Regions from separate parts of the Paenibacillus sp. FSL M7-0802 genome, predicted to be linked through region 2. Evidence: riboswitches for the same ligand, from Rfam matches in the RefSeq annotation. Region 2 holds a riboswitch; each other region holds the start of a gene.
The links. Region 2 has a riboswitch for glycine ahead of gcvT (glycine cleavage system aminomethyltransferase GcvT). Riboswitches for the same ligand answer to the same signal wherever they lie in the genome.

Region 1 (10,553 bases), 170 kb from region 2:
TGTGCCCTGGGGTATCCAAATCGCCATTTCTTCTATGGTCGTATGGAGATGGATGGGCTATAACTCAATCATCTATCTGGCTGGACTCCAGAGTATTCCGCATGTGCTGTATGAGGCCGCCAAAATAGACGGGGCAACCGGAGCGCAAGCTTTTTTCCGCATCACTATCCCCATGCTACGCCCAGTCATTCTGTTTACGGTGATTACGTCCACCATCGGCGGTATGCAGCTCTTCACCGAGCCACAGGTCCTGGTCGGTAATGACGGCGGTTCCGGGGCAAGTGGCATGACCATCGTTTTATACCTGTATCGCGAGTCGTTCATTAACAACTATTTTGGATATGGTGCAGCCGTCGGATGGGGCATGTTCCTCATCATTGCTCTATTCTCCATCATAAACTGGAAACTCGTTCAAGGTAAAAAATAACGATGGGAAGGAGCTTCACAACATGATGCAGACACGCGCAAAATCCTTTGTTTTATATGCCGGATTGTTGGTGGGAATCATTCTGTCGATGTTTCCATTTTACTGGCTGATCGTCATGGCAACCCGTACAACCTCAGACATCTATCGTTTTCCACCACAATTGTGGTTTGGCAGCCACTTCTTGGATAACATAACGAGAGTATTACAACAGATTAATTTTGCCGGAGCCTTTTTTAATACCCTTTTTGTAGCCGGTTCTGTTACCCTATTGGTTCTGTTTTTCGATTCACTAGCAGGTTTTGCATTCGCCAAGTTTGATTTTCCGGGCAAAAAAGTGCTATTTATCGTTCTGCTAGCTACGATGATGGTCCCTTCACAACTTTCGCTTGTCCCCTCCTTTGTCATGATGGCCTCCTTTGGATGGGTAGGTACGTTCAAAGCGCTTATCATCCCGGGGATGGTAAATGCCTTCGGCATTTTCTGGATTCGTCAATATGCGGAAGAATCCATTCCAAAGGAACTGCTGGATGCGGGCCGGATGGACGGATGCAGCTTTTTTCGACTGTACTTGAATGTAGCACTGCCTATTCTACGTCCTGCGTTCGCTTTTCTCGGCGCATTTACCTTTATAGGAGCCTGGAATGATTATTTATGGCCGCTAATCGTCTTAACGGATGAACGTAAATTCACGCTCCAGATTGCACTGTCACAATTGAACGGGATTTACAATACGGATTATGCGATGGTCATTGCGGGCACCCTGCTGGCTGTACTGCCACTTATTATTTTATTTCTTTTCATTAGCCGCCAGTTTATTTCCGATCTTGCCGCCGGAGCGGTCAAAGATTAGATTTACTTGAATTCCCTTATTCATTTCATGTATAATAGCTAATCGTCATTTCAAATAGCTTACATGATGAAGTTAGGTATCCAACAGGCAATCAGGTTAAGCGATTTACGATTTGAACATGAACTATGAACTATGAACTGAGGGAAACTTACCAGATGAACAAATTCACATATTATAACCCCACCAAATTAATTTTTGGAGACAATCAAATTGAAGAACTCCAGCAGGAACTGCTGAATTACGGCAAAAACATTTTGCTGGTATATGGAGGCGGAAGTGTCAAACGAAATGGTCTATATGACCAGGTATTAAACGCGTTAGAACCGCTACATCTGAACATTCATGAATTGTCCGGCGTAGAACCGAATCCGCGCTTGTCCACCGTTAAGAAGGGTATCGACATTTGCCGAAATGAAAAAATCGACTTCTTACTTGCTGTAGGCGGTGGAAGCGTTATTGATTGCACCAAAGCCATCGCAGCAGGGGCTGAATATGACGGCGATGTGTGGGATATTATCAACAAAAAGCACATGCCGACCGAGGCTCTGCCATTCGGCACCATCCTCACACTCGCCGCCACCGGTTCAGAAATGAATCCGGATTCTGTTATCACCAACTGGGAAACGAACGAAAAATACGTATGGGGCAGCGCGGTGACGCATCCGAAATTCTCGATTCTGGACCCAAAAAACACCTTCTCTGTGCCACGTGATCAGACGGTATATGGCATGGTGGATATGATGAGCCATGTGTTTGAACAATATTTTCACAATGTTAAAAATACACCGTTGCAAGATCGTATGTGCTTTTCCGTGCTGCAAACCGTGATCGAAACTGCACCTAAGCTGCTGGAAGATTTGCACAACTACGAGCATCGTGAAACGATTTTATATGCCGGAACGATTGCCCTTAACGGAACACTACAAATGGGCTACTTCGGGGACTGGGCTTCGCATACGATTGAACATGCATTATCCGCTGTATATGATATTCCTCATGCTGGCGGTCTGGCGATCCTCTTCCCCAACTGGATGAGACATACGGTGGATCAGGATGCTGCACGCATGAAGCGGCTGATGCTCAGCATGTTTGATTTAGATACCACTGGTAAAACGGATAAGGAAATTGCTTTGGAGGGGATTGATCGCCTGAGTGCATTCTGGACAAGTCTCGGTGCCCCTTCCACCCTGGCCGATTACAATATTAATGATGAGCAATTGGAAAATGTCGCAAACATTGCAGCCCGTGAAATGGAATACGGAGGCTTCGGTAATTATAAAAAGCTGAATCAAGAAGATATTTCAGCTATTTTGCACGCATCGTTATAACATTCAAAAGGGAGTGTCCTCAAGCCTGTGATGACTGAGGGCACTCCCTTTTGGAATTTATGAATTAACCGTTTGTCCTTTTTCTTCTACTTGGATAGCTGCCCCTACACTGGCACCTGCAAGAATGCCCTTTTTCTTACTAGAATTCAGAGAATCCATATAAGTTCGGGTTTCTGCGACTACAATTCCTGATAAGCCGAGCAGGGCAATCAGGTTCGGGAAAGCCATCATTGCGTTAAAGATATCTGCCAGCAGCCAAATCGCATCCAGTTTAATGAACGCGCCCCCGGCAACCAATAGGATGAACAGATAGCGGTATGGCTTAATCCACTTGACCCCAAGCAAATATTCAACACAGCGTTCCCCGTAATAGTTCCAGCCGAGCATGGTGGTGAACGCGAACATAATCAGAATGATTGTGAGCAGTTCTGCCCCCAGCGGGAATGCGCTGGAAAATGCTTGCTGAGTCATCAGGCCCGCATCGGTAGGCCCGCTCCACACACCACTAACCAGTAGCGTCAACCCGGTCATCACACAAATAACCATCGTATCAATAAACACGCCTGTCATGGAAATTAGCCCTTGCTCCGCAGGCCATTTGGTTTTGGCAGCTGCGGCTGCAATCGGTGCGCTTCCCAATCCGGCCTCATTGGCAAAAATACCTCTGGCTACCCCACTTCGCATCGCCAGCATAATCGTAGCTCCGGCAAATCCGCCCGTTGCAGATGTAGTTGAAAATGCCGAATGGAGCACCAGCGCAATTGCGGCAGGTAGTTGGTCAGCAAACCGAATCAGTACGATGAGACAGATCAGTACGTACAAGCCTGTTTTAAAAGGAACGACCTTCGTCGATACCTTGGCAATGCTTTTGAGTCCTCCAATAGTAACAAGTCCTGTAAGGATAGCAATAATCAGTGCCGTTACAATGGGCGGAACGCCAAAACTGTTTTCGGTCGAAGATACAATCGCTTTGACCTGCGGAAACGTTCCAATCCCGAACAACGCTACCAGCATGCCCGAAAAAGCAAACAGCATCGCCAGCGGTTTAAAACGGCGTCCCAGACCTTTCTCAATATAATACATCGGGCCGCCGGAAAATTGCCCATTCCGATCCTTCACCCGGTATTTTACCGCAAGTACACCTTCCGCATATTTCGTCGCCATCCCAAAAAAGGCTGCAACGACCATCCAGAACAAGGCACCCGGCCCGCCCAGCTTAATGGCTGTCGCTACGCCGACAATACTTCCTGTGCCAACTGTAGCCGCCAACGCTGTACTCAAAGCCGCAAAACTACTTACATCCCCGCTACCTTCATTCGGGGCCTTACCGATCAGCTTGATCGCCAGGGGCAGGCGGAATACCTGCAGCATCTTCAAACGTATGGTCAGCCACAACCCCGTTCCCATGACAAGAATGATGAGAGGCGCCCCCCATATCCAACTGCTAATCGCTTCTAACACATGTACCAAATTCATTTCAACCCGCTCCTCCAGCATATTAGAAAACAAAAAAGAGTCAAATCCGCTGATTCGACTCCTGGAGAGGTTAAAGGCACGAAAAAATACAACCATCTTGCGCAGGTTTCTGCCTCTAATAGCTTATAAAAAAGCCTAGGGCATTCCCTGTCACAGGTTATTCGCGTCTCTGTCCTTTTGCCTGAGAGTTTAAGCAGATGTTCTCTGCGGTGCACCTTCGGCGCCCAATTAAGGGTCTCTCCAGAGTTCTGTCCGTTTACGGTCCCCGCTTGTTGCTGTAATCAGCCTAAGCACCTGAGAGTTTTGCCCCTTCGGTCGGAACTTTCGTTCCATCTCCCGCAAACATCAACCAGACATATGAAATTTTTATTTATTATACAGAAAACTTTCAGCTTATTACAAGTGAAAAGTTTGTGAAGCCCTCTGAAATAAATATTATTATTATGTCTATCAAAAAAGCGGGTACAGCAGATTGCATCCTTAGGATGTCCTCTGCTATACCCGCCCGAGAAAATTTGGAATTACAATTCTTCACCATTGGTTGCTATCACATTTTTATACCAGTTAAATGAGTCCTTTTTGGAGCGTTTGAGCGTTCCGTTACCGTCATCATCCAGATCGACGTAAATAAATCCGTAGCGCTTGGACATTTCGGAAGTAGACATGCTCACAAGGTCGATAGGACCCCAGCTGGTGTAACCAATCAGATCAACACCGTCGGCAATCGCTTCCTTCATCTGAACAATATGCTGACGCAAGTAATCAATACGATATGTGTCATGCACAGAACCGTCTTCTTCCACCTTATCATACGCACCCAAACCATTTTCCACGATGAACAGCGGCTTTTGGTAGCGGTCATAAAACGTGTTCAGCGTAACACGCAGGCCGATCGGATCGATCTGCCATCCCCAGTCAGAGGACTGTAAATATGGATTTTTCACGCCGCCAATCAGGTTTCCTGCTGCTTTCTCGCCTTCTGGACCTGCAGATACGGTCAAGGTCATGTAGTAGCTGAATGAGATATAATCGACCGTGTTATTTTTTAAAATTTCGGCATCGCCTGGTTCTGTGTGTATAACAACATTATTTTCTTCAAAATAACGATTCATGTAGTTGGAATATTCCCCACGGGCATGCACATCCGTAAAGAACAGGTTCATCTGATTTTCATGCTGGGCTTTCAGTATATCCTCTGGGTTACACGTATGTGGGTAGCTTTCCAAACGAGCCAGCATACAGCCGATTTGAGAGCCCGGGATGATCTCATGTCCTCGTTTTGTCGCCAGTGCACTAGCTACAAATTGATGATGCAGTGCTTGGTATATCGCTTGCTGCTTGTTTTCTACGCGGTCAATGACCACCCCGCCACCAGTAAACGGACTCATGGTCATTACATTGATTTCATTAAAGGTCAGCCAGTATTTTACTTTATCCTTATAACGCGTGAACACAGTTTCGGCATAATTTACGTAGTGCTGTATAACTTCACGACCCAGCCAGCCATTATACTTCTGAGTCAAACCCAGCGGTGTCTCATAATGTGACAATGTTACCAGCGGTTCAATACCATATTTGCGCAGCTCATCAAATACATTGTCGTAGAATTGCAGTCCCGCTTCATTCGGCTCGGCATCATAGCCATTTGGGAAAATCCGCGACCAGTTGATGGACATACGAAATACCTTAAAGCCCATTTCCGCGAACAATGCAATATCTTCTTTGTAGTGGTGGAAGAAGTCCACACCTTCACGTTTTGGAAAACGGGCATTGACTTTGCCTGCCAAAATGTCTTCGAGTCGCTCGGACGAAATCTCCATAGCATGATCGTTCTTGCGCTCTGCTTTGGGTACATAGGCAACCATGTCCGCACTGGACAATCCTTTTCCATCTACGTCAAAAGCACCTTCCAATTGGTTGGCTGCGGTTGCCCCGCCCCACAAGAAGTTTTTCGGAAATCCTTTTAGCGTCTTCGTCATGGTATAAAAACCTCTTTCCGTATTTAAGATTTTTACTTTGGTCAAGTAATCCCATCAAGTGCTGCAAATGTGAATCAATACCTAACGGTAACCGTTCTTCCTTTGAAAAGGATTGACAGATGCTTTAAAATAGACGTAATGCCTTCATAAGCATCCTAATCGTTGTAACGCGTTTCATGTCAAGTATTTTTTTCTTATGTGAGGAGAAGCATCATGTCGAATCTTGATCAAATTGCAAAACTGGCGGGCTTTTCCAAAGCTACGGTATCCAGAGTATTAAATCAGTCACCCCATGTCAGTCACGAAACAAGAACTAAGATTTTGAAAATCATGCAGGAATTGGATTATGTTCCTAATCGGAATGCCATTTCTCTATCCAAGGGTCAGACGCTTCAGATCGGTATCATTACTTCAACTATTAATGAAATTGTTCTCGCTTTTCTGGACAGCTTTGTGGAAGTAGCCGGCCAGTATGAATTCCAAACCATTATTTATACTTCGGGAGAAGACAAAAAGAAAGAGCTTCAAGCCTTTGAGGATTTAAAAAGAAAAAGAGTCGATGCGCTGGTCATCATTTCCTGCGTGAATGACACTGATTTTTTGAGTACCTATTGCAAATATGGCCCGATCGTTTCGTGGCAACGAATGGAGCATACCGATATTCGCTCCGTCGCTATGGATCAGTATGAAGGATATATGTTAGCGCTAAAACATTTGATACAAAAAGGCTATACTCGTATAGCCAATGCTTTTGGTCGTCCGAGCAGCATCAATACCCATAGCAGACAACGAGCCTACGAACAGATCATGAGTGAGCACAATCTGCCAGTGTTGCAACACTGGAATCACTCTTCTATTTATAATATCCGTGATGGCGAACAGGTCGTACGGGATTTGTTACAGCGTCGGGAAGAATTCCCAGAGGCTATTTTATGTGCTAACGATTATGTAGCAGTGGGCATTCTCTGCGAAGCACGCAGACAACGGCTGAACGTACCGGAAGATCTGGCGATTGTCGGATTCGATAACACGGAGCTGGCGCATACGATGGGGATTACAACGATTCAAAATCCCATCATGGCTCAAGCACAAAATGCTTTTTTCATGCTTTCCCCTCAGCTGATTGGACGCCAAATGGAGCTTCATTCGCTAGAGTACTGCCTCATTGAACGTACGACCACGTAAGGTAACGATTTAGTTGCAAATTAGGCAAAAGGGCCTTGATATGAAATATTTTTTGTCGAATCAGAATAAAATATGTTGAAATCGCTTTTTTTTGTGCTACAATAGCACTATATCGAAGGATTGTGACCGGTGATGCGGGCAATGCCTGAGTTCAATTGAGTGCTATTGCTAACAATAGTGTTGAATTGTGCTTAGGCATTTTTTATTGGTAAAGGATGGGAGGGGGAACTTCAATGATTATTGAGAAGGTGCTCAATAACAACGTCCTATTGACTAAAAACGATAAAGGCAAAGAGGTCATCGTGATGGGAAGAGGTATTTCCTTCAAAAAGGTGGCTGGCGATCAAGTCGATGATGATAAAATAGATAAGATTTTCATGTTAAATGAAAACGAGTTCACGGCTAAACTAACTGAGCTGCTGAACGATATTCCAGTGTCTCATCTGGAGGTCGTGAGTGAAATCGTAAAGCATGCAACGGAAGTACTGGATACGGAGTTAAGCGATAATATTTATTTAACGTTGACCGACCATATTCATTTTGCCATACAACGGCAAGAAAAAGGACTGGCACTCCAAAACGCGATGCTGTATGAAATTAAACGCTTCTACAAAAAAGAATTTGCAGTTGGACTGGATGCTCTTCAAAAAATTGAAAATACGCTCGGAGTAAAATTGGGCGAAGATGAAGCAGGATTTATTGCATTGCATATGGTGAATGCACGGATCGACGGTAACGAAATGAAATCTACACTGAAAATGACTGAGATTGTCCAACATATATTGAACATTATTACGTATCATTACGGAATTGTGCTGGATGAGTCTTCTTTTAGCTATTCGAGATTTTTGACACATTTGCAATATTTTGCGATGCGAGTGATTCGCAAAGAAGTCATTCACAGTGGTGAAGAATTTTTGTACAACCAGGTGAAGCAGACGTATACCGAAGCTTTTGCTTGTGCCCAAAAGATTAATGAGTATCTGGAAAAAACATACGATCAATATTTAAGCAAGGATGAATACGTATATCTAACTATCCATATTCATCGGGTAACTGAGCGTAATAACATATAAGATTAACAACTTCATATCCTCATCGTTCATGGATTGTGACTGGTAAGGCAGGCAAAACCTAAACTGATGGTGAAATCGACGTTCCTCTATAGGAGAGTGCGTAGTTTTCACCACGAGTTTAGGTTTTTCTTGTTTACAAGTTTAAAAAGGTGCACGCCGGCGCATCTTAGCAACAGATGTAAACAGTAAATCCTATCAGTAGCAAGAATAACCCATAAGGAGTTCTGAACATGAGTGATAAAGAACTATCTAAAAAAATAGTGACCCTCGTTGGTGGCGAAGAGAATGTCAATTCGGTATTCCATTGCGCTACACGCTTGAGATTTAAATTAAATGATCGTACAAAAGCAGACAAAGCCGCACTGGAAGCAACCCCTGGTGTCATTACAGTAGTGGAAAGCAGCGGCCAGTTTCAAGTGGTCATCGGTAACAATGTAGGTCAAGTGTTTGAGCATATGATGGCAGAAACGAATTTGCAGGATGCAGACAATCCTAATGCCAAAAAAGAAGAATCTTCCGAAAAAACGAATTTTCTTGGCAAAGCGGTCGATATCATTTCCAGCATTTTTTCTCCCATTCTTGGTGCTCTTGCCGGGGCAGGTTTGCTTAAAGGGCTACTGGCGTTAATTTTATCTTTTCAATGGATTAATGATAAAAGCGGTACGTACCTGATCCTAAGTGCAGCTTCCGACAGTGTTTTCTATTTTCTACCTGTGTTTTTGGCTATTACATCGTCCCGTAAATTTAAGACAAACACCTTTGTATCGGTGGCAATCGCTGGAGCTCTGGTCTATCCAGCAGTTATAACGGCGGTAAGCAACCCAGAAAGATTGGCGTTTTTAGGTATTCCGATCATTCTGATTAATTACAGTTCCAGTGTCATTCCAATTATTCTCGCGGTCTGGGTTCAGTCCTATGTGGAGCGCTGGTTCAATTCCTTTATCCATCAATCGGTTAAAAACATTATCGTGCCGATGCTTTCGCTCCTGGTCGTTATTCCGTTAACATTTCTGGCCTTTGGTCCAGTAGGTAACCTGATCAGTCAGGGCTTGGCAAACGGTTTTACATGGGTATACAATTTAAGCCCACTAATTGCCGGGGCTGTTGCCGGGGCATTCTGGCAAGTGTTTGTTATTTTCGGCGTACACTGGGGCTTCGTTCCAGTCATGCTGTCGAATATTGCAACATTGGGCTATGACACGATGCTTCCGATGCTTACAGCAGCCGTACTTTCTCAGGCTGGTGCAACATTGGGGGTATTCCTGAAATCCCGGAACACTCAGATGAAGGCTTTGGCAGGTTCCTCTACGCTGGCCGCTATTTTTGGGATTACAGAACCAACAATTTATGGAATAACTTTGAAATTGAAAAAGCCGTTCATTTATGCTTGTATTTCCGGAGCAATCGGCGGGGCGATTATCGCTTCTGGCGGAGCGCACGCACAATCCTTTGCATTACCGGGTCTACTGGCGTTGCCGACTTATTTCGGACCTGGATTCTTGTGGGTAGTCATCGGTTTGCTTGTTGCCTTTGTACTTGCAGTTGTATTGGTTATGATTTTGGGCTTTGATGATCCAAAAGAAGAAACTGCAAAAACAGAAGCTGCACCCGTAAAGAAAGAAGTGGCAATCGAGAAAGAAATTCTCGTAAGCCCACTGCAAGGTAAAGTATTGCCTTTGGATCAATCTTCTGATGTTGCTTTTGCTTCAGGTGCTATGGGGAAAGGAATCCTAATTGATCCTACAGAGGGTGTGCTGACATCTCCTGTCAATGGAACGATTACGACAGTATTCCCGACCGGACATGCCATCGGTATTACTTCCAATGACGGAGCAGAAATTCTGATTCACGTGGGTGTTAATACAGTGAAGCTGAAAGGACAATTCTTTGACAAGCGCGTCAAGGAAGGCGATATAGTTAAGCAAGGACAACTGTTGCTTGAATTTGATATCGAGCAAATTAAGGCGGCAGGCTATACTACGGCTACGCCGATTATCGTAACAAATTCCGCTCAATACCTGGATGTGTTGAACACAATGGAAACTGAAGTGAAGCGTGAGGATTACTTGTTGACTGTTGTGGTCTAACGTTTAACTTTCAGACTAGAGCATTTTGCATAAATCCCAGGAGCGTTTTCAAATCAGCAGTATATAGATCGAAACGCTTTAGTTCGTCTATATACTGTACTTACAAGCGTTGGGAATCGAATTATGCAAAATGCTGATTAAAGAA
Region 2 (10,553 bases):
GATTTGTCCAGCCATACGAATCGCCTCATATTTGTCTTTGGCGGTTGCGTTCATTTTTACTTTGTCTATCGTCATAATACTCACGGTAGGTTCCTCCCTGTCCCTAATTTACTGTGGAAAAATTCAGCTAGCTCACTCGATATATAATTGACAATATGATCCCTGCTACCGTGTTCCAGTAGCGTAACCATGTCTTCCTGCAAGAGTAATGCACTAATCTCGCTCAATACCTCCAAGCTTTCTCTCGGCAGCTCACGAGGTCCCAACATGAGCAGCACGCATTCTACCTGTTCGCCTGTATCCGCCAACAGCGGCTCTGCCAGCTTATACAAGGTAAGCGAAGGCTTGCGAATATAGTGGCTGCGCGTATGAACTAAAGCAATGGAGGTATCAGAGATCACCTGACTACCTTGGCGCTCTCTTTCCATGAGCTGTGCAGCAACCGCAGAAGGCTCTGTAACATTCCCCCGCCCCGCCTCCAACATGCATATAGCCTCTACGGTCGCCGCCATATCCATCCCCTGATTTTCCAGCGGATACACTTGAAATTGCTGTACAATGTGTACAATTTCCTCAAGACTTTTCCGCAGACCGGTAAGCCACTCTATATCCTGACCAGGCTGAACAGCCTGTTCCTGCTGATGGTCATTGGGATGATTGAGTGTAATATGCTGGATGAATTGACGCAGGCGATCACTCTCCTCCTGCGTCAGCAACGGGCTGATCTTAAGATACCGATCCGGTTCAAGCGGTAGCTCTACTGTCGAAATGATCAGATCATAATCCTCCTTGGGAATCCGCGCCGCCTCGTACCATGAAGCCCTATCCACAATTTTGATCTGTGGGAGCTCTTTGGCGAGCCTTGTTGCCAAAAGTCTGGATGATCCAATACCGCTCGTGCAGACTACGATGGCCCGCACCTCCCGCCGCAATTGTCGTAGCCGCTCCAGCGAAGCGCCAAAATGCATGACGAGAAATCCGATCTCTTCATCTGGTACTTTCATTTCTGTCATGTCCGCCGCAGCCTTTTTCACTGAGTCGAATAAGCTGCTGTAATCCTTGCGGATTTGCTGAAGGAGGGGGTTACGAATCGACCTGCCTTCCTTCAAACGTTTGAACACCGGGGCCATATGGGCAATCAGTCCTTCACGCAGAACACGGTCCTCTTCCAATGGCGTGCCTGTCTCTTCCTCCACACGACGAATCAACTCATGAACCGACTCCAACAGTACGAGATCATCCAACGGCAGTAGTCGGGTAGAGTGATCCTCGGCATCACGAAATAGCAGCCTGAGATAAGATCGTTCCGGCTCTGGAAATTCAATATCCAGCGCCTCTGACAACTCCGTGCATATGCGTTCCACCATAGCTGTTCGAAGCATGATATTTTCATCTGAATCTGTTTTTAAATATGAGAGAAGAGGATCCATAACATACCCGAGTCGCAGACGTACCAGCGAAACGCAAATTTGAATCAGCAGCTCCATGTATTTGCTTTCCACCATGTTTTCCAACCATTTTTCATGGGGCTGCCAGAGGGCCTTTTCCACAATCAGCAGGTTATCTCTGCCAATCATCTCCAGCAACTTGTCGGCGACACGGGTTACAGAACGAAGTTCTTCCCGGGCTGAAAACAGATCGGATTCATCCAAATATTCGAGAGCCAGCTCGGAAATCGCCCGTCTTTTGTCTGTCTCCCGCCCTGTAATCTCGACCCCGTACCCCCGTCTGCGCACAAGCATGAGTCCCCGTTCCCCAATCCAGCCTTGCAATTCGTCCAGATCATGACTGACCGTAGTTACCGTGACTTTCAAGTCCGAAGCCAGCGCCAGCAGCTTGATCGGCTCCCGTGTATCCAGCAGCATGCAGAGAACCACGATCTTTCTCTCCTCAGCCGAATATTCGTCTGACTTCGTATGCAGCAATTGCCTTCGCAGGCATACAAGCTGAGCTGGGTCAGCATCTATACAGATACCAATCCCTGACTTTTTCTCCAGCTTCACCTCATGAGCAGCCAGCCAATGCTCGACTGCGCCCAGTTCCCGATGAACCGTCCTTGTGCTGACATTGATCTTCGTGGCAATTTCCCCGGCTGTAACCTCTTTGGACTGCTCCAGAAGATATTCCACGATGTCACGTTGTCGTTTCGTAATATTCATAAGCGCATACCGTTCCTTCCCAAGCTCATCCCTCCAGCAGGAGACGTACACTGCATACGACGGGGATTAAGAATCGGATTTCAGACGTTCAACCAGCGCTTCGTATTCAGGGCTCTTCAGAAAATTGTCAATGGAAATGTGCTCAGCATTCGGGGCTACTGTTTTAGCCCGGTCTGTCAACGTTTTTTGCGTAATGACAATATCCGCATCCTGTGGAATTTCACTGATTGCCGTATTCGTAACTGTTACGCCTACACCCGCCTGCTTCATTTTTTTGCGTAAAATCGAGGCGCCCATAGCGCTTGAACCCATACCTGCATCACAGGAAAAGACGATCTTGTTCACTTCGGATTTATCCTTGAGCGTTCGATCTGCGGCAATCTCAGCAGCACGTTCAGATTCGTGATTATCTTCCATTACAGTGGCGTTAGCACTTGCACTCTTGCTTTGATTTTTCATATCTTTCAGGCGGGATGCAGCTTCCTCCAGCCCCTCTTCTTTTTGCTTACTAGTCTTGAGTAACACTGCGGCAACAGCAAAGGATACGACCGCAGCAGCGATCACCCCGCTCAGCATTGGCAAATATCCGCCTTTTGGCGTCATTAGAAAATAGGCGATGATGCTGCCCGGTGAAGGAGCAGCAACCAGTCCGGCACCTGTCAACATAAAACAGAAGGTTCCCACAACGCCCCCAGCTATAGCAGCAAGAATCAAAATCGGCTTCATCAAAATATAAGGGAAATAAATTTCATGAATCCCGCCGAAAAAATGAATGATGACCGCTCCAGGAGCCGATGACTTCGCAGAGCCTTTGCCGAACAGGCAGTAGGCTAGCAAAATACCGAGCCCCGGCCCAGGGTTGGATTCCAGCATAAACAGTACGGATTTTCCTGTTCTTGCAGCTTCCTCTAACGCAATCGGACTCAATACTCCGTGATTCAGCGCGTTGTTTAAAAATAATACTTTTCCGGGCTCAATAATGAGGTTGACAAGCGGCAATAGCCCTGCGTTCACGAGGAACTGTACCCCTGCCGACAACACTTGACTGATCATTTGTACAATCGGACCAATCGCCACATGGGCAAGCAGCGCTAGAATGGCACCGATAATTCCGGCCGAAAAGTTATTGACCAGCATTTCAAAGCCTGATCTGACTTTGCCTTCAATGGCCTTGTCGAACTTCTTCAATATCCACGCAGCCAGCGGACCAGCTACCATCGCGCCCAGGAACATCGGGATATCGGCTCCCACTATGACACCCATCGTCATAATGGCACCAATCACACCTCCACGCTGTCCGTGAATCATCGTGCCCCCTGTATAACCGATCAGTAACGGCAACAAATAATTTTTCATCGGGTCAACCAATTGTGCAAAACCTTCATTCGGGAACCATCCGGTCGGAATAAAGAGTGCCGTAATCAGCCCCCACGCAATAAATGCTCCCATATTGGGCATAACCATACCGCTAAGAAAACGGCCAAAACGCTGTACGGCGACACGAGTGCCTCCTTTTGAACTTGGCTTTGCGTCCAATGTACTCATATTCAAATCCTCCTTGTAGGTAAGCATCACTACCTTTTCTTAAAATTCATACTAAATGACAGCGCTATCTTCATCAACGAAATGAAAACGTACTTTCGTCATGAACGTTGATGACAACATTTAAATTTAAATTATCCGGGAAGGTATTATACCTGCATAATTCTTCTTAATATGACCTGTAGCTATAGAAATTAGTCGAAAAACCGTGCTGGATTATGTATGATTCTTATATGGGGACAACCCTCTAAATCAGAATAAAACACGTAATTACGTTTGCAAAAAGACAAAAAAATAGCCGCTACGTCAAATCATAGCGACTATTTTATACAAAAATCGAGCAGACAAATAACCCTCTTACTCCATACTACAATGCTCCATTATTGCTCATCGGAAATCAACTGCTCATACTGATCCGCAGACAGTAGCTTGCCCAAGGCTTCCTCCACATCTTTATCCATCTCTACTTCGATCATCCAACCTTTTTCATAGGGAGATTCATTCACTAGCTCAGGTGTACTTTCCAGCGTTTCATTCACTTTTAGTATGGTTCCCGTCACCGGAGCAAAAAGGTCGGATACTGTCTTCACCGATTCAATCGTACCGATCTCCGCTCCCTGCTCAATCGTTGCTCCCGCCTCAGGTAATTCTACAAAAACAATATCACCCAGTTGATGCTGTGCAAAGTCTGTAATACCAATTCGTACCGTTCCATTCTCTGTCCGCTGAACCCACTCATGTTCGTCTGTATACCAAAGTTGCTGCTTTACTTCACCCATTCTGTTCCCCTCACTTCCATATGAATAAAATCGCTTTTGCTCACTGTACTAGACAGGTTAAGATTATGACAACAAGAACACTCATGTCAATAATACTAACAAAAATACTTCATATCACCTCATATAGCGTACTATATAAAAATATGATAGCTTATAACAAACGCTTACATATCCTTATTTATATATTAAATGTTTTTTCTATTGTTTTTGATGACATTTTTATTGACATTTTGAATGAATTTGCGTATTAATGGGTTATAGCAAATGCTTTGGGAAACACCCCGACAACTGCAAACGCGGATGAACGCGGAGGGAGAGACTGCCAAAAAGATTCGCATAGCTGTTGCCGCTTGTGAGACATAAGTGCACGCGAATCGGATCAAGTTGTTATCTGCAAAGCCAGGTAATATACCGTTGATCCCGAAGGTAGCGCCGAAGGAGTAAACCTGCATTGCAGGTGAATCTCTCAGGCAAAAGGACCTCTGCCGGACGCATCTCTGGAGAGCATTCGCTATTGGAGCGGATCACCCAAGGGGAAACCCGGTACATACCGGGGTAACTTTCTGGTATCAAGGACAGAGCTGAAAAAAAGAGTGTAGACTGCCGTCTATACGTTTTTTTCGGCCTGTCTTTTTTGTTTAGCCGATCACACCGGATAGGAGTGGAATAATGACTAATTTGCGAAAAACACCGCTATATTCGTCCTACGGGACGCAGTCTGGGGTTCGTTGTATTGACTTTGGCGGCTGGGAGCTCCCGGTTCAGTTTAGCGGCATTCAAAAGGAGCATGAGGCCGTCCGGCAACGTGCGGGTTTATTCGATGTATCGCATATGGGCGAATTTTTGGTTGAAGGCAAAGAAGCCGAAGCTTTTCTGCAAAAGGTGACCACGAATGATGTCAGCCAGTTGGAACCAGGTCAGGCACAATATTCACTCCTGTGTTACCCCGATGGAGGGGTAGTAGACGACCTACTTGTTTACTGCAAAGGACCGGAACGCTACATGCTCGTTGTGAACGCATCCAACATCGATAAGGATTGGGATTGGCTAATGCGCCATATGCCTGCATCCGTTCACATGGAGAATGTGTCTGATGCGATAGCATTGCTAGCGTTGCAAGGACCGGAGGCAGCACGTATTGCCGCAGCCGTGGCAGATACGGACATTACGAATCTGGCATCTTTCCGCTTCCATGAGAATGTGCCATTGTTCGGAGCAAAAGCACTGGTCTCACGAACCGGATATACGGGCGAAGACGGTTTTGAATTTTATATACCTGCTGCGGAAGCACCAGCCGTATGGGAGGGTTTGCTTCGTTCCGGTGAGTCGTATGGGCTGATTCCCGCTGGACTTGGTGCTCGGGATACCCTACGCTTTGAGGCACGGTTGCCGCTATATGGTCAGGAGTTATCTGCCACGATTTCACCACTCGAAGCTGGTCTAGGTTTCTTCGTCAAGCTGAATAAAGGAGATTTTATCGGTAGAGAAGCACTGCAACGTCAGAAAGAACAAGGGATTCCTCGCAAATTGATCGGGCTGGAAATGATTGATCGCGGTATCCCACGCGCCCATTACCCGGTATTCGCAGAAGGACAACACATTGGTGAGGTCACAACGGGGACTCAGTCGCCCACCTTGAAGCGTAATCTGGGCCTCGCCTTGGTGGACAGTCGTTTTAGCGCCCTCTCCACACCGTTGGAGGTTGAGATTCGTGGCAAACGCCTGCGTGCCGAGGTGGTGGCAGCACCCTTTTATAAACGCCCGCGCTGATCTTAAACTCTTTTTATTTCTATAAAGCAAATATGTCAGATATGAACTTCTGGGTTTTTCATCTCACACACTTTTTTATTAGCTAATTTACGATCTAAAATCTTGCTTTTCGAAAGGAGTCAGAACCTATGAAGCAGCATCGTTATCTCCCTATGACTGAACAGGATCAAACCGAAATGCTGCGTGTGGTGGGTGTATCATCTATTGATGATTTATTCAGTGACATTCCAGAGGCCATTCGATATCAAGGGGAACTGCCTCTCTCTTCTCGACTCGATGAGAAAGCCTTAACCCGCCACTTGGCCGAGCTGGCCGGACACAACGCCAATACAGACACACATGCCAGCTTCCTTGGCGCAGGAATTTATGATCATCATATTCCGTCCGTCATCCAGCACATCACTTCACGCTCGGAATTCTATACAGCCTACACCCCCTATCAGCCGGAAGTAAGCCAAGGCGAGCTACAAGCCATTTTCGAGTTTCAGTCGTATATTTGCGAATTGACGGGCATGGCTGTAGCTAATGCCAGCATGTACGACGGAGCGACTGCACTGGCGGAAGCGGGCTCACTGTCCGCCGCAGCTACCCGCCGTAAACAGCTTATCGTATCAAGGTCCGTCCATCCGGAGGCACGTCAGGTATTGGCAGCCTATGCACGCGGATTGGATTTGGACATCGTGGAGATCGGCTGTTCGGACGGCGTAACGGATGCTGATGCGCTAGCGGCAGCCGTATCGGAACAGACCGCGGCTGTTTTGGTCCAAAGCCCCAACTTTTTCGGAGCCGTGGAAAACCTGAAGCCGATGGCTGACCTCATCCATGCGCACAAAGGTCTTTTGGTCGTCAGTGCCAATCCACTAGCACTTGGCTTGCTGGAAACACCCGGCAAACAGGGCGCGGATATTGTGGTAGGAGATGCGCAGCCACTTGGCATCTCCTCTTCTCTCGGCGGTCCGACCTGTGGATACTTTGCCGTTTCTCAGGCCCATATGCGCCGTATCCCCGGCCGTATTGTGGGTCAGACCACAGACCGCAACGGTAAACGCGGCTTCGTGCTGACCTTGCAAGCGCGGGAACAGCATATCCGCCGCGAAAAGGCCACCTCTAACATTTGCTCCAACCAAGCGTTGCTAGCTTTATCTGCATCTGTATACTTGTCTGTCATGGGTAGACAGGGGATCAAGGAAGTAGCCGAGCTAAATTTGCATAAAAGCCGTTATGCTTTAGAGCAATTGCTGAGCTTGAAGGGCGTAACTGCCTCGTTTAACGCACCAACCTTTAATGAGTTTGCCCTTAGACTGCCTGAGGGTACGGATATGAGCAAACTCCAGGCCGAGCTGCTAGCTGCTGGATTTATCGCTGGCTACGATTTGGGCCGGGACTATGAGGAACTTGCTGGTCACATGTTGATTGCCGTGACGGAGCAAAGGACCAAAGAAGAGATTGACCAATTTGTACACACCTTGGGGGGATTGCTATGACACACACCGGACAGGATCAGAAACAAGGGCTGTTGAAGGAACACGATCAAGCGCTCATTTTTGAATTGAGCCGTCCGGGTCGCATCGCCTATTCCCTTCCCGAGTGCGACGTTCCCCGTCGCCCGGTGGCAGAGCTTTTGCCAGATTATGCGCTGCGCAGCGAACCTGCGGCATTACCCGAGGTATACGAAGTAGACGTTATTCGGCATTATACTGCCTTGTCCCGGCGCAATTTCGGCGTGGACAACGGATTTTATCCGCTCGGCTCCTGTACGATGAAATACAATCCGAAAGTGAATGAGGATGTCGCCCGATATACAGGCTTCGCCAAAATCCATCCATATCAGCCCGAGGAGAGCATCCAGGGTGCCATGGAGCTGCTGTATACGCTCCAAAATGATTTGGCTGCGTTAACTGGCATGGATGCCGTCACGCTTCAGCCCGCCGCGGGCGCCCATGGCGAATGGACCGGGCTGATGATGATTCGCTCATACCACGAAGCACGTGGTGAGCGACGTACCAAGGTGCTCGTGCCGGATTCCTCGCACGGAACGAACCCCGCCAGCGCAACCGTCGCGGGCTTCGAAACAGTCACCCTTCCCTCCACCCCTGAGGGGCTGGTGGATCTGGATGCGTTACGTCAAGCCGTAGGCAACGACACCGCGGCGCTCATGCTGACCAATCCGAACACGCTTGGGCTGTTCGAGAAGCAAATCACTGACATTGCTGCCATCGTGCATGAAGCGGGTGGTCTGGTTTACTATGACGGGGCAAACTCCAACGCCATCATGGGGATTACCCGTCCCGGAGATATGGGCTTCGATGTAGTGCATCTCAATTTGCACAAAACGATGAGTACCCCGCACGGAGGCGGCGGCCCCGGCGCTGGGCCTGTCGGCGTAAAGCAACGGCTCATCCCTTATTTGCCCAAGCCGCTTGTCGTACGGGATCCGCAGGGGGTGTACCACTGGGACCGGGAACAGGGAGATTCTATTGGACGGGTTAAAGCCTTTTACGGTAACTTCGGTATTCTCGTTCGTGCCTATGCCTATATCCGTAGCTACGGTCCTGACGGCTTAAAGCGTGTATCGGAATGCGCTGTGCTCAATGCCAATTACATGATGCATCGGCTCGCTCCACATTTTGACCTGCCCTACCCTGGACATTGCAAACACGAATTTGTCATGTCAGGGCGAGGCTTGAAAAAATTTGGAGTGCGTACGCTTGATGTAGCCAAACGGCTGCTTGATTTCGGCTACCATCCGCCTACAATTTACTTCCCTCTGAATGTAGAGGAGTGCATCATGATCGAGCCCACGGAGACGGAAAGTAAGGAGACACTTGATGCTTTTGTTGACACTATGATTCATATTGCGCGGGAAGCAGAAGAGAACCCTGAGCTGGTGCTCAATGCACCATATACTACTCCAGTCACACGATTGGACGAAACTACCGCAGCTCGCAAACCTGTACTGAATTGCTCATGCAGTTAAAAACAAATTCTACTTAAAGCATGCAAAAAAGCCGGTATCTATTAGATACCGGCTGCTGTATGTACACAGCAATTTTTTTGTTGGAAAAAGATATAACCTTTGAAATGTAATACCCTTCCTTAACCTTCGATGCTTTGAACCAATTCAACAACCTGTTCTGCTGTTTGCATGTCCAGAGCTTTTGTAGCCAGTTTTTCCATGTCCGCACGGGACAACTTGGAGATTTGACTACGTGCTGGCAGAATGGAAGTTGCGCTCATACTGAACTCATCAAGTCCCAGACCCAGCAGCAACGGAATTGCTGTTGTATCTCCTGCCATTTCGCCACACATACCAACCCAACGTCCTTCACGGTGAGCGGCATCAATAACCATTTTCACCAGACGCAGAATGGATGGATTGTATGGTTGATACAGGTAAGAAACCCGCTCGTTCATGCGATCCGCTGCCATTGTGTATTGAATCAGATCGTTTGTACCGATACTGAAGAAATCCACTTCTTTTGCGAATTGGTCAGCCAATACCGCTGTAGAAGGAATTTCTACCATGATGCCCAGCTGAATTTCTTCAGATACGGATACACCCTCGGTTACCAACTTTTCCTTTTCTTCCAACAAAACAGCTTTAGCTTCACGGAATTCGTTCAGCGTAGCAATCATTGGGAACATGATGCGCAGGTTACCATGCACACTCGCACGCAACAAAGCACGCAATTGAGTGCGGAAAATATCCTGGCGATCCAGACACAGACGAATAGCACGGAATCCAAGGAACGGATTCATTTCTTTTGGCAGGTCCAGATAAGGAAGTTCTTTGTCGCCACCGATATCCAAAGTACGGACTACAACCGGTTTACCTTCCATTCTTTCCAGAACGGTTTTGTACGCCGTATACTGTACTTCTTCGGATGGAAGCTTATCGCGTCCCATGTACAAGAACTCCGTACGGTACAAGCCAACGCCTTCACCACCGTTGTCCAGAACACCAGCTACATCATTAGGCGTACCAATATTGGCTGCCAGTTCGACATGGACACCATCGACAGAAACCGTAGCTTCGCCGCGCAGCTTACGCCACTCTTCGCGTTGCTTGTCGTATGCCACCTGTTTAGCACGGTATTCCGCAACAATCTCTTCGGTAGGGTTCACGAATACGTGACCATCCAAACCATCAACGATAATCAAATCACCGCTTTTAGCTTGAGACAATATATTTTTCGTTCCCACAACTGCAGGAATTTCAAGTGAGCGAGCCATAATAGCCGAATGCGAAGTACGTCCGCCGATGTTCGTTGCAAAACCTTTAACAAATTCACGGTTCAGCTGA
Region 3 (10,553 bases), 2.1 Mb from region 2:
AGTTTTTGAAAATATGGCGGGAATAAATTTTACCTTCGGGCACCCCTTTGGAACGCGCTGTTTTCACAAAATCCTTCAGTCGTGTGTCAATGACCTCATTGCGCAAATACTGAATCGTAGCCGTTGTACTGAGCAATGCGCCTGTAACCGCCGGTAAAATGAGATGATACGACTTGTTCACGTAATATGACCATGTCCCCGGCTCCACGCCTACATCCACACTGCCGCTGGTTGGAAACCAGCCGAGCCTGAATCCGAATACGTACAGCAGCAACAACGCGAGTATAAATAGAGGTGTGGCAAAGCTGAGATAGGTATAGCCCACTACGGTTTTGTCCAGCAGACTATGCTGATAACGACCGCTGAGTACGCCGAGCGGAATGGCGATCAGATACGTCAGAACCAGAATTACTACGCCCAGAAAGAACGTGTTTCCCAGACGGCTGCCAATCAGATCGGTAACGCTAATTTTATGTACATAAGATTTGCCCAGATCCCCGTGAGCAAGCTGGACGAGCCAGTTCCCATACTGCACCCACACCGGGTCATTCAGTCCCAGTCTTTGTCGCTGTTCTTCCAGTACGGCCGGATTCAGATTGGGTGTCGAAGTAATAAGTCCTGTCAGTGCATCCCCCGGCATAGCCTTAGCCAGGAAAAATATAAGCACGCTCAGTGCAAAAAGTTGAGGGATCATAACCAGCAGCCGACGCAGTGTAAATTTCCACATTTCTGTACCCCCCTTATGGTAGCGCGACTTGATGGGATGGACTTACTGATTTTAGTGCAAACGGCTTTCCACTCACGTCTAGATGTTTGGGCAGCTCTGTTTTGTAGGAGGATAAGAGCATTCGCCTTTTTTGGGCATTTTCCAGCCGTTTTGTAGGATCAATATTGGGAATGGTTGCAATGAGGCGCTGGGTATACAGATGCTGTGGACGCTCATAAATGTCTTGCTCGCTCCCCTGCTCCACTAGACGGCCTCGATACATAATACCGATTTGGTCGCACATATGGCGGATAATACCCAAGTCATGACTGATGAACAAATACGTCAAATTAAATTCCCGTTGCACATCCTTCATAAAATTCAGCACCTGTGCCTGCACGGAAACGTCCAGTGCCGACACCGGCTCATCAGCAATGATCAGCTTGGGGTTTAATGTCAGCGCACGCGCGATCCCGATCCGTTGCCGTTGCCCCCCGGAAAATTCATGCGGATATTTGTAGGCTGCATCGGCGTTCAAGCCGACCTTTTCCAGCAACGTCTGTACTTTCCTCCGTTCCTCCTCACTGCTCAGCCTTTCAAAATTTCGCAGCGGTTCAGCAATGACATCCAATACGCGCTTGCGCGGGTTGAGCGAAGAGTAGGGGTCCTGAAAAATCATCTGAATGTCTCTACGCAGCGGATGACGGTTGTTACGGCTCAGAGCCGCAAGGTCCTTTCCCTTAAAAAGAATCCGTCCGCTCGTCAGCTTATTTAGACCGATGATCGTCCTGCCTGTCGTCGTTTTTCCACAGCCGGATTCTCCCACCAGCCCGTATGTCTGGCCTGCCTCAATGCTGATCGACACGCCATCCACTGCTTTCACCTGATCGATAACACGCTGGAAGAAACCACCGCGCACCGGATAGTGGACCCTCAAATCATTTAACTCCAGTAGTGCCATGAGCAGCTTCCCCCTTTGCCTCGTCTTCAAAATGAAAATGCTGGTAACATGTACAACGGACCCAATGTCCAGGGGAAATTTCATTTAGTTGGGGATGGTCTTCATGCACTCCCTGCTGAATCCAGGGAATACGCGGGGCAAAGCGACAGCTATTGCGGGGAATATCTTGTAATGAGGGAACAATGCCGCCGATGACATGCAGTGATTCCCCCTTGGTATGCGATCCCGGCATGGAAGCAAGCAAAGAACGCGTGTACGGATGCTGTGGATGCCTGAATAATTCAAAAACATCAGCGCTCTCCACGATTTCTCCGGCATACATGACCACCACGCGGTCGGCTACTTCTGCCACAACACCAAGATCATGCGTAATCAAGATAATTCCGCTCCCACTCTCCTGTTGAAGCTGTTTGAGCAAGTCGAGAATTTGCGATTGGATCGTTACATCGAGCGCAGTAGTTGGTTCATCTGCGATAATAAGAGAAGGTCGGCAAGCTATGGCAATCGCGATCATCACACGCTGACGCATCCCTCCTGACAGTTCATGCGGATACTGCTCATACACACGCACAGGATTCGGTATATCTACGCTTTCCAGCAGCTCCAGCACACGTTCCCTTTTTTGCTTCGTAGATAGTGACGTATGATAATCAAGATTTTCCTCAATCTGCTTACCAATGCTCATTAACGGGTTGAGTGCTGTCAGCGGGTCCTGAAAGATCATGCCAATGCCCGCTCCGCGGATTTTATTCATTTGCCCTGAAGAAAGACGGTTCAGGTCCGTGCCTTTAAAAAGGACCTCTCCCTCTACACGCGTGCGTTCCATGTCATGCAGTTGTGCGATCGAAAGCGCCAGCGCGCTTTTGCCACAGCCGGATTCTCCGACTACAGCCAGCACTTCATTGGGGTTGACCGTCAGATCCAGATGGTCGACTGCGGGGTGATATTGATCCTTGATGCGAAAAGATACGGATAATCCTTTAATTTCCAACACGGGTCCGGTATTCAATGCGCGCTTCCTCCATTCTCCATGGTCTTGTCCCGCTTATTCTCACCATGTTTGATGTTTAAAACCTCTCATGAACATTACATACCGTTTTTGTCGGAATAATTTGAATACATCCTATCACCAGTATATGGATATATCAATTAAGATTATGCTATCAACATCATTTAAAAAATCAATGATCCAGCAGTAGCGCGGCCTTTCTGGCACAAAATGTAATGAAATAACCAACCACAGGTTAATTTTCATCACAAAAAAAGTCGCCTGATCCCTCTGCAGGGATCAAACGACTAACTAATACCAGCTCACATTGAGCTTCTGGCGATAATTATGAAGCCGCTCCATAGGAGCCAGACTTGAACGTTCTAGGATCGTACCATTTGTAGCCTGCTGCCGGAGCAGACCAAGGCTCAGCCTGCGGTTCCGTAGAAGCCGCAGGCTCCTCGAATGGCAGAAGCTTCGTGGGTTGATCCAGAGTCAAACCTGCCACATCAGACAATTTCGAATAGTCCTGCTTCCATGCAAGCCATTGGACCGTTTGCACCAGGAAGGTGGAATCATCCACTTCCTTGAAACCATCATATGTCTTCTTCGACTGTCCGTTTTCCTCACGCACATATTTCGGTGTAGCATCTTCTACAGGGGAAGAATCACCGATGAACGCTGCCTTGCCTTGACCTACCTTGGAAATAGCAGCATAAGGTCCTTCCGCACGGCCCCCGCCGTTATAAACTCCCTGGTCTACCGCATTACCCCATTTTTTCGTGCCTGAAGGGATATAAGCAATGCCTTTAGCCTTGGTAGGATCCATAATAGCCAGCGTAGATCCTGCATGCATTGCAATCGAGCGCACACCCTTGGTAATGCCGAAAGATTGATCTGCGGCTACAATGTCGGTAGCATTCACGTCACCGAGCGCATTGTAACGGAAACGAACGCCAAAGTTGGTCGCCAGCCAATCGGAGCTTGTTAATCCTTGCATCGCCGGTGATGCAGCTTCTTCTGCAGTCATGCCCTTGGCCGGATTAGTATAGGCTCCACGACGGTAACCATTCATAACCTCGGAGGAATCCCAACGGTTTTTGTTACGGTCCGCATTATAATGATCGGAGATGAAGAAGACGCTCCCCCCGCTATTCACGTATTGCAGCAGGGCAGCCTGCTCGGATGCCTTAAAGGCAACATTCGCTTCACCAATAATGAACACATCATATTGGCGCAACTTATCATATGTTATAGCCTGCTCTCCATAAGTAAAAGGAATGGGACGATTCAATTGGTCTACCGTAAAGCCTACATTACGCAGTCCATTGGCAAAGTCGGAGAAGGCGCCTTCAATGACCCAATCTGCTGCACCAGCGGTCTGTGCGTGCGTATTATCGAACAGCACCTTTTTGCCTTTTCCATCCGGCAGTGTAGTACCGGGTTGACCCGGGTTGCCAGGTTCGCCTGGTTCCCCCGGCTCGCTTCCGCTCACCAGTTCAACAGCGCTTGGGCTTTTCACTCCACCAAAATTATTGTAGGCGCCGAGTGTACCCGTCACACGAATTTTGCTGCCGATCAGCTCAGGATGGCCTGATAGCCCATATTGCCCTCTGTACGCTGAAGTCAGCTGTACATCCAACAGATTAGACGTATTACGTTCATTTGCCTGATCGGCAATCAGTACGTTAAAATCATTCGCGAACGGGGAAGAAAAGTTAGCCGTTTTCGATCCGGTAGCATGTCCGACGATGTAACCTTCCACCGTCACCGTACCTCCACTGCTTTGGCGCTGAAGTGCTTCGGCTACTGTCAATGCTCCCTCCGCCTTGACCTGACCGAATGGAACGAAGATCCCAATCAGCAGTGATACGATCGCTGCTAGATGCAACATCCCTTTTAAGCGTGAACCTGTGAATCGCAAGCCTTTTACCATACGTCAATATCCCTCCTATGATTTCCATAAATATACTTGTCCTTTATCAGATTAGCCGCCAATCTTCTAATTCCTTCCTGGTTTCATCCATAATTATGTAAATTTTAATCTTTTTTATTGGAAACGCACCTGTTTATGTAAAAATTAAACCTGTGATTGACACCGAGCACGGCATACATTACGCTAAGGAAGACATGTAGAACGGTATACGCGAATGAAGATGACGGGAGAGTCTGTCCAGGGAGCCTACACTCTGGCGGCACCGAAGGAGCAAGACGTCAGCACCCGGCTGACGGATAATCTCTCAGGTCCATGTATCGTCATCTGACGCAACTCTGGAGAGAGCGCAAGCCACCCAAGGGGTAAGGCGGTAAGAACACCGCACGAAACTCTCAGGTAACGAGGACAGAGATAAGGGAAACTTCCTTATCCTGTCCTTTTTTGTGCTCACATTGTGCGTCAGCATTAGGAACCGTTAACCGCGCAAAGACGCGGAAATACCATATAGTATGGTATTAGAACATACAGGGGGCCACACCATGCGTTTCAAAGATGTATTTTCTATTATCGGTCCGGCCATGACCGGACCTTCCAGTTCACACACCGCAGGCGCGGTGCGGCTTGCACGCGTTGCCCGGCACTGGCTCGGGACGCAGCCTGACCGTGCCCGCATGACGCTGTACGGCTCCTTTGCCGACACGTATAAAGGACACGGTACAGACCTGGCGCTCATCGCAGGGCTGCTTAATTACGATACGGACGATCACCGGATTCCGGATGCCGAGCAATGGGCAGAGCAAGCCGGGATGGCCGTGGAATTCGCCGTCAGCGGACTCCCCGCGCCTCATCCGAACACTGTCCGTTTCGAGCTGTGGAAGGGCGAGGATCAGCGCACACTGTTGGGCTCCTCCATCGGCGGCGGCAGCATCCATGTCCAGCAGCTTAACGAATTCCGGGTCAATCTGACCGGGGAGCTGCCTACGCTGGTGCTTCTCCACTCGGATAAGCCCGGTACATTGGGCGCGATAACTTCAGCGCTGGGCGCGGCCCACATTAACATTGCCTATATGCACGTAGATCGCAAAGGCCGGGATGGTGAAGCACTCACCGCCATTGAAACGGACAGTTCTGCTCCAGCTGAACTGATTGCGGAACTGCGTTCTTTACCTCATATGTATGAAATTAAGATGATTAATTTGAAAAAAGGAGCTGAATCCGATGCGGTTTAGCCATCTGCATGAAATCAGCGCTTTATGCGCTGAAGAATCCACCACAATTGGCCGCTTGATGATTCAAGAGCAGGTACAAGAGACGAATACAACGGAGGAAGAAATCTTTCGCCAAATGTCTGATTATTATGAAGTCATGAAGGAAGCCGTTCATCGCGGTCAAACACAAGACACCGTATCCCGCAGTGGATTGACAGGCGGTGACGGCAAGCGCCTAGCCGAGTATCTGCGGTCAGGGGAAACCTGCTCCGGTGATGCCTCCGCGCTCGCCATGGCTTATGCCCTCTCCGTGTCGGAGGTTAATGCATCCATGGGTCGCATTGTCGCCACGCCTACCGCAGGCTCATGTGGGGTTATCCCTGGTGTGTTCATCAGTGCGCAGGAGCGGTTCGGCTGGGATGATGAGCATATGGTGAACGGCCTGTTCGCCGCTGGAGCCATTGGCTACGTGATCGCCAACAACTCCTTCATTTCTGGCGCGGAGGGAGGCTGTCAGGCTGAGATTGGTTCAGCTATCGGGATGGCTGCTGGCGCTATGGTCGAGCTGCGTGGTGGTACGCCTGAACAGGCTGTTCACGCCGTGGGCCTCGCTCTTAAGAACACGCTCGGCCTGATTTGCGATCCCGTCGCCGGACTCGTGGAGATTCCGTGCATCGTGCGCAACGGGCTGGGAGCCGTGACTGCGCTTGCCGCAGCGGATATGGCTTTGGCGGGTGTGCGCAGCGCTATTCCGTCTGACGAAGTCATTGACGTGATGCTTGAAGTCGGCAGTGCGATGCCGTCGAAGCACCGCGAGACCGCCAAAGGCGGCTTGGCCCAGACGCCGACTGGCAAGCGTTTGACTGAATCACTTACACGCAACACACCGACCAAGAAGGATAAGTCATAATTTATAAGCGGTAGCCTCCTTAAAAAAAAGAGCAAGCATGTCGTCCTTGGACGTATGCTTGCTCTCTTTTTTACTGAACGGTTACCTGTATCTTCGTCATTTTACCTGCATATTTCACAGTAATTACTGCTTTGCCCTTGCCCTGTGCCTTAATGTTACCGTCTTTGACGGTCGCAACAACAATTCTGGACGAGGACCAGACAGCCGGTTTGGAAACATCCTTCTCCGACTCATCCTTATACGTGGCTGTAGCCGTAACCTTGGCCAGCTGTCCTGCCTTCAAATTCAAAGCAACTTCGTCTGTTTGCAGATATTTAAGCGTATCAACATCCACGGGTACGCTGATTACCTTCCCGCCAAACTTCGCCTGAATGTTAGCTTTACCGTAGCTAACCGCAGTAACCTGACCCTTTTTAACAGTGGCTACCTTATAATTAGACGTTTTCCATTCAGCTTGGGCCGTAACGTCCTTTTCTTTACCATCACTCGATTTAACCACAATCGCGATGGTTTTTTGATCTCCGGATTTAAGTGACAACGCGATTGCATCCGCTTCAATCTTTTGCGCTACGTCCACTTCTACCGTAAACGTAATGTTTTGCTTGCCATATGAAGCAGTCACCGTTGCCTTACCGCTACCATTCGCTTTGATCAAACCTTCGCTAACTTCAACCACTTTTACATTGCTCGTTGTCCAGGTGGCGTCCTTGGTTACATCTGTTTTTGTACCGCCACTCTTAACTCCTGTTACTTTCAGCTGCTTCGTTTCCTGAGCACCAAGCGCAATTACACGCGAGTCTGTTTCCAGACGGTCTACAAGGCCTACTTGTACGTTAATCGTCAGTTTTTTGCCATTATAGGTCGCTGTAATAACCGCTTTACCAGCGGATTTACCCGTAATCGTTCCTTTGGACACAGAAGCAATATCTTCCGCGCTTGAAGCCCATTCTGCATCCTGTGTTACATCTTCCTTACGCCCATCCGCATAAGTAGCCGTCAAAGTTGCAGTATAGTCCTCATCAATATCAATCGTTGCCGTTTTGGAGGACAGAGACAGATCACCGGGTACATTTACGGATACCGTAGCTGTAACTGTTTTGCCACCATAAGAAGCGGTGATCGTAGCCTCACCTGTTTTATAACCCGTGACTTCTCCCGCACTGACAAAAGCGATATCTTCATTGCTGGACTTCCACTCTGCCTTACTTGTGATATCTTCTTCCGTACCTGTTACATACGTTGCGGTCAGCTTGAGCTTTTTGGATTCCTTGGCATTCAGGCTCAGCTTGTCCTCACTCAAATCCAAATATCTGGAGGTTTCGACATCTGTCTTGATCGAAACAGTCTTATCTCCATACTTAGCGGTCACCGTAGCCGAACCCGCTCCAATGGCCATAATCGTTCCCTTATTCACAGTCGCAATTTTTTCATCGCTTGATGTCCAAGTAGCTTTATCTGTGATATCCGTTACCGTCCCATCCGGATAAACGGCAGAAACTTGTATTTTTTTAGATTCATCCAGACGGAGAAAAATATTGGATTCGCTGGCTTTCAGCTTATTCGTTTGATCGACATCTACCGAAATCGTAGCGGACATCGTGCCATATTTACCTGTAATTGTCGCCTTTCCCGCGCTGTAGCCGGTAATGGTGCCTTTCAGTACATCCGCCACAGCTGCATTGCTGGAGCTCCATTCAGCGGACTCTGTTACGTCCTGTACCGATCCATCCGGGAACGTCGCCGTAAGTTTAACCTTCTCAGTATCCTTCAGCAAAAGAGAAACCTCTGATGAACTGACATCGAGACGTTTAACCTGCTCCACCTGCACAGCAATGGTTACGGTCTGTTGACCATATACGGCCTTAATATTGGCTGTACCTGCTCCCTGAGCGGTAACCAATCCGTTAACTACTGTGGCTACCTTTTGATTATCGGAGGTCCAAGTAGCATCACCCGAAACCTGAGCTGTTGTATTATCACTGTATGTCGCTGTCAAATCAACCTGTCCTGTACCGCTTGAACGCAAGTTCAGGCTTTGTACACTGGATGTCAGCGCCTTAACCTTTTTCGTTACATGTACCTGAACCGATTGCACCTTCTCTTTATAGGTCGCAACCACGGTGGCTTCCCCTTCAGCCTTGGCCGAAACTGTACCGTTATACACAGTAGCAATAGCTGTATTATCACTTTTCCAATCCGTGCTTACGGTTACATTCGAGGTTGTCCCATCGCTAAAAACAGCAGTAGCTGTCAACGCAGCCGTATCTCCCTGCTGCAAAGTTACCTCGTTAGAGGAAAGGACAATCTTGGAAAGCACCGCATCCGCAGCAGATGCAAACCCTGCATATGATGTAAAACTTGAAATCAGGATGACCAACGCCAGAAAACCGGACCATCTATTCTTCAAAATCTAATTCCCTCCCATTCCAAAACTTAAATTAAGGATTTCGCAAAATCCTTACACCTACGTTTTATGTCGTCATATGGAAAAGAATAGTTTAGGCTTCGAAGGAAATTTGGTCCTTATTAACTAGATCATTTCTGATAAAGATTAGACATTACAATTTGTGTAGCTTCAGAGCCATAGTGAAGAGTTTACCCAACAGACCCACAACCTCGCATTTACAAACAGCTATAAGCTGCTGCGCGAACTCTCAAATGATGGTATTCTTCCATATTAGGAGCCAGTTGGTGCATATAAACGACGGAGAATTGTTCGCTTGGATCTATAGAAACCCAAGTGCCTGCTACTCCCGTCCAGCCAAATTCTCCAATAGAACTATTTGCATGCCCAGCCGCTTTATCAATTAACGTGCGCACGCCCAGTCCGTAACCATAACCTGTATGATAAGAATTAGTAAAATCCAATAATTGATCTGTATTCAGATGATTGGTGCGCATTAAATCAATAGTTTTTCTCCCTAATAGCCTCACACCATCTACCATACCTCCATTCGACAGCATTTGTGAAAATGTAAGGTACTCCTTAACTGTCGAATACAGACCTGCGCCCCCACTTTCATATATAGCATCGGGCTGATGATATTCATCCAAGAAACCCTCTATTTTTTCTAGCTCTCCGGCGTCTGTTCGTTGGTAAAAGGAGGCCATTCGCGATTCAATATCTCCACGATATCGGTAACCTGTATTGTTCATTCCAAGCGGATCAAATATTTCATCCTTTAGGAATTGCCCTAATGATTTACCTGAAATCACTTCAATAAGACCTGCAACCAGGTCATGTCCATATCCATATAACCAGCGTGTTCCCGGCTCAAATGAAAGTGGAATCTCAGAAAGCGCTTTAATTTCTGTGCGCAGATCATATTTCCCCTGCTTTTCCTTTAACGTTCTAAGGACCTTTTGCATGGCCCGTCCTGTCTCTGAAGACTCGGAAGCATAGGGAAGACCCACACTCATATTGAATATATGCTTAATTAAAATGGGTTTCTCCGCCTTATCCACATAGGTGTATCCGTTAGGAGCGGTTTTGAATACATGCGCATTACGATATTCGGGAAAATATTCATACAAAGGCTCATTCAACAAAAATTGCCCGCGTTCGTACAGCATAAGTGCAGCCGCACAGACAACAACCTTTGTCATGGAAAACAAGCGATACACTGTATCCTCAGTGATTGGTTTTCGGGCTTCCAGATCAGCATATCCATGATACCCTTCATACAACACTTTACCATTCTGGGCAATGGCACAACCGCAACCTGCTGGCCCATTTGCTACGAAATGTTTCAATAGCTGATCTACTTTGTCAAAACGAGACATATTCATCCCTCCTATTTTTCCTTCAAAAGAAACAGGCTTCCCCTCGCGCTCTAATTTCCTG

Region 1: another riboswitch for glycine. It lies ahead of MHB54_RS19415 (alanine/glycine:cation symporter family protein); the one in region 2 lies ahead of gcvT (glycine cleavage system aminomethyltransferase GcvT).
Region 3: another riboswitch for glycine. It lies ahead of sdaAB (L-serine ammonia-lyase, iron-sulfur-dependent subunit beta); the one in region 2 lies ahead of gcvT (glycine cleavage system aminomethyltransferase GcvT).

Annotation. Positions count from the first base shown of each region.
Region 1 is NZ_JBBOSD010000001.1:4,204,072-4,214,624, reverse strand. It holds gene MHB54_RS19430 (carbohydrate ABC transporter permease) at 1-427, shown strand, start outside; gene MHB54_RS19425 (carbohydrate ABC transporter permease) at 450-1,277, shown strand; gene MHB54_RS19420 (iron-containing alcohol dehydrogenase) at 1,433-2,605, shown strand; gene MHB54_RS19415 (alanine/glycine:cation symporter family protein) at 2,663-4,081, opposite strand; glycine riboswitch at 4,241-4,335, opposite strand; glycine riboswitch at 4,354-4,430, opposite strand; gene MHB54_RS19410 (glycoside hydrolase family 1 protein) at 4,603-6,060, opposite strand; gene MHB54_RS19405 (LacI family DNA-binding transcriptional regulator) at 6,274-7,245, shown strand; gene licT (BglG family transcription antiterminator LicT) at 7,479-8,321, shown strand; gene MHB54_RS19395 (beta-glucoside-specific PTS transporter subunit IIABC) at 8,552-10,408, shown strand.
Region 2 is NZ_JBBOSD010000001.1:4,378,004-4,388,556, reverse strand. It holds gene MHB54_RS20220 (PTS sugar transporter subunit IIA) at 1-84, opposite strand, end outside; gene MHB54_RS20215 (BglG family transcription antiterminator) at 81-2,159, opposite strand; gene MHB54_RS20210 (PTS mannitol transporter subunit IICB) at 2,226-3,704, opposite strand; gene gcvH (glycine cleavage system protein GcvH) at 4,082-4,480, opposite strand; glycine riboswitch at 4,874-4,972, shown strand; gene gcvT (glycine cleavage system aminomethyltransferase GcvT) at 5,150-6,250, shown strand; gene gcvPA (aminomethyl-transferring glycine dehydrogenase subunit GcvPA) at 6,379-7,734, shown strand; gene gcvPB (aminomethyl-transferring glycine dehydrogenase subunit GcvPB) at 7,731-9,227, shown strand; gene ptsP (phosphoenolpyruvate--protein phosphotransferase) at 9,347-10,553, opposite strand, start outside.
Region 3 is NZ_JBBOSD010000001.1:2,327,812-2,338,364, forward strand. It holds gene opp4B (oligopeptide ABC transporter permease) at 1-727, opposite strand, end outside; gene MHB54_RS10885 (ABC transporter ATP-binding protein) at 741-1,667, opposite strand; gene MHB54_RS10890 (ABC transporter ATP-binding protein) at 1,645-2,676, opposite strand; gene MHB54_RS10895 (DUF6359 domain-containing protein) at 3,002-4,591, opposite strand; glycine riboswitch at 4,806-4,921, shown strand; gene sdaAB (L-serine ammonia-lyase, iron-sulfur-dependent subunit beta) at 5,131-5,820, shown strand; gene sdaAA (L-serine ammonia-lyase, iron-sulfur-dependent, subunit alpha) at 5,810-6,709, shown strand; gene MHB54_RS10910 (Ig-like domain-containing protein) at 6,780-9,116, opposite strand; gene MHB54_RS10915 (serine hydrolase domain-containing protein) at 9,332-10,492, opposite strand.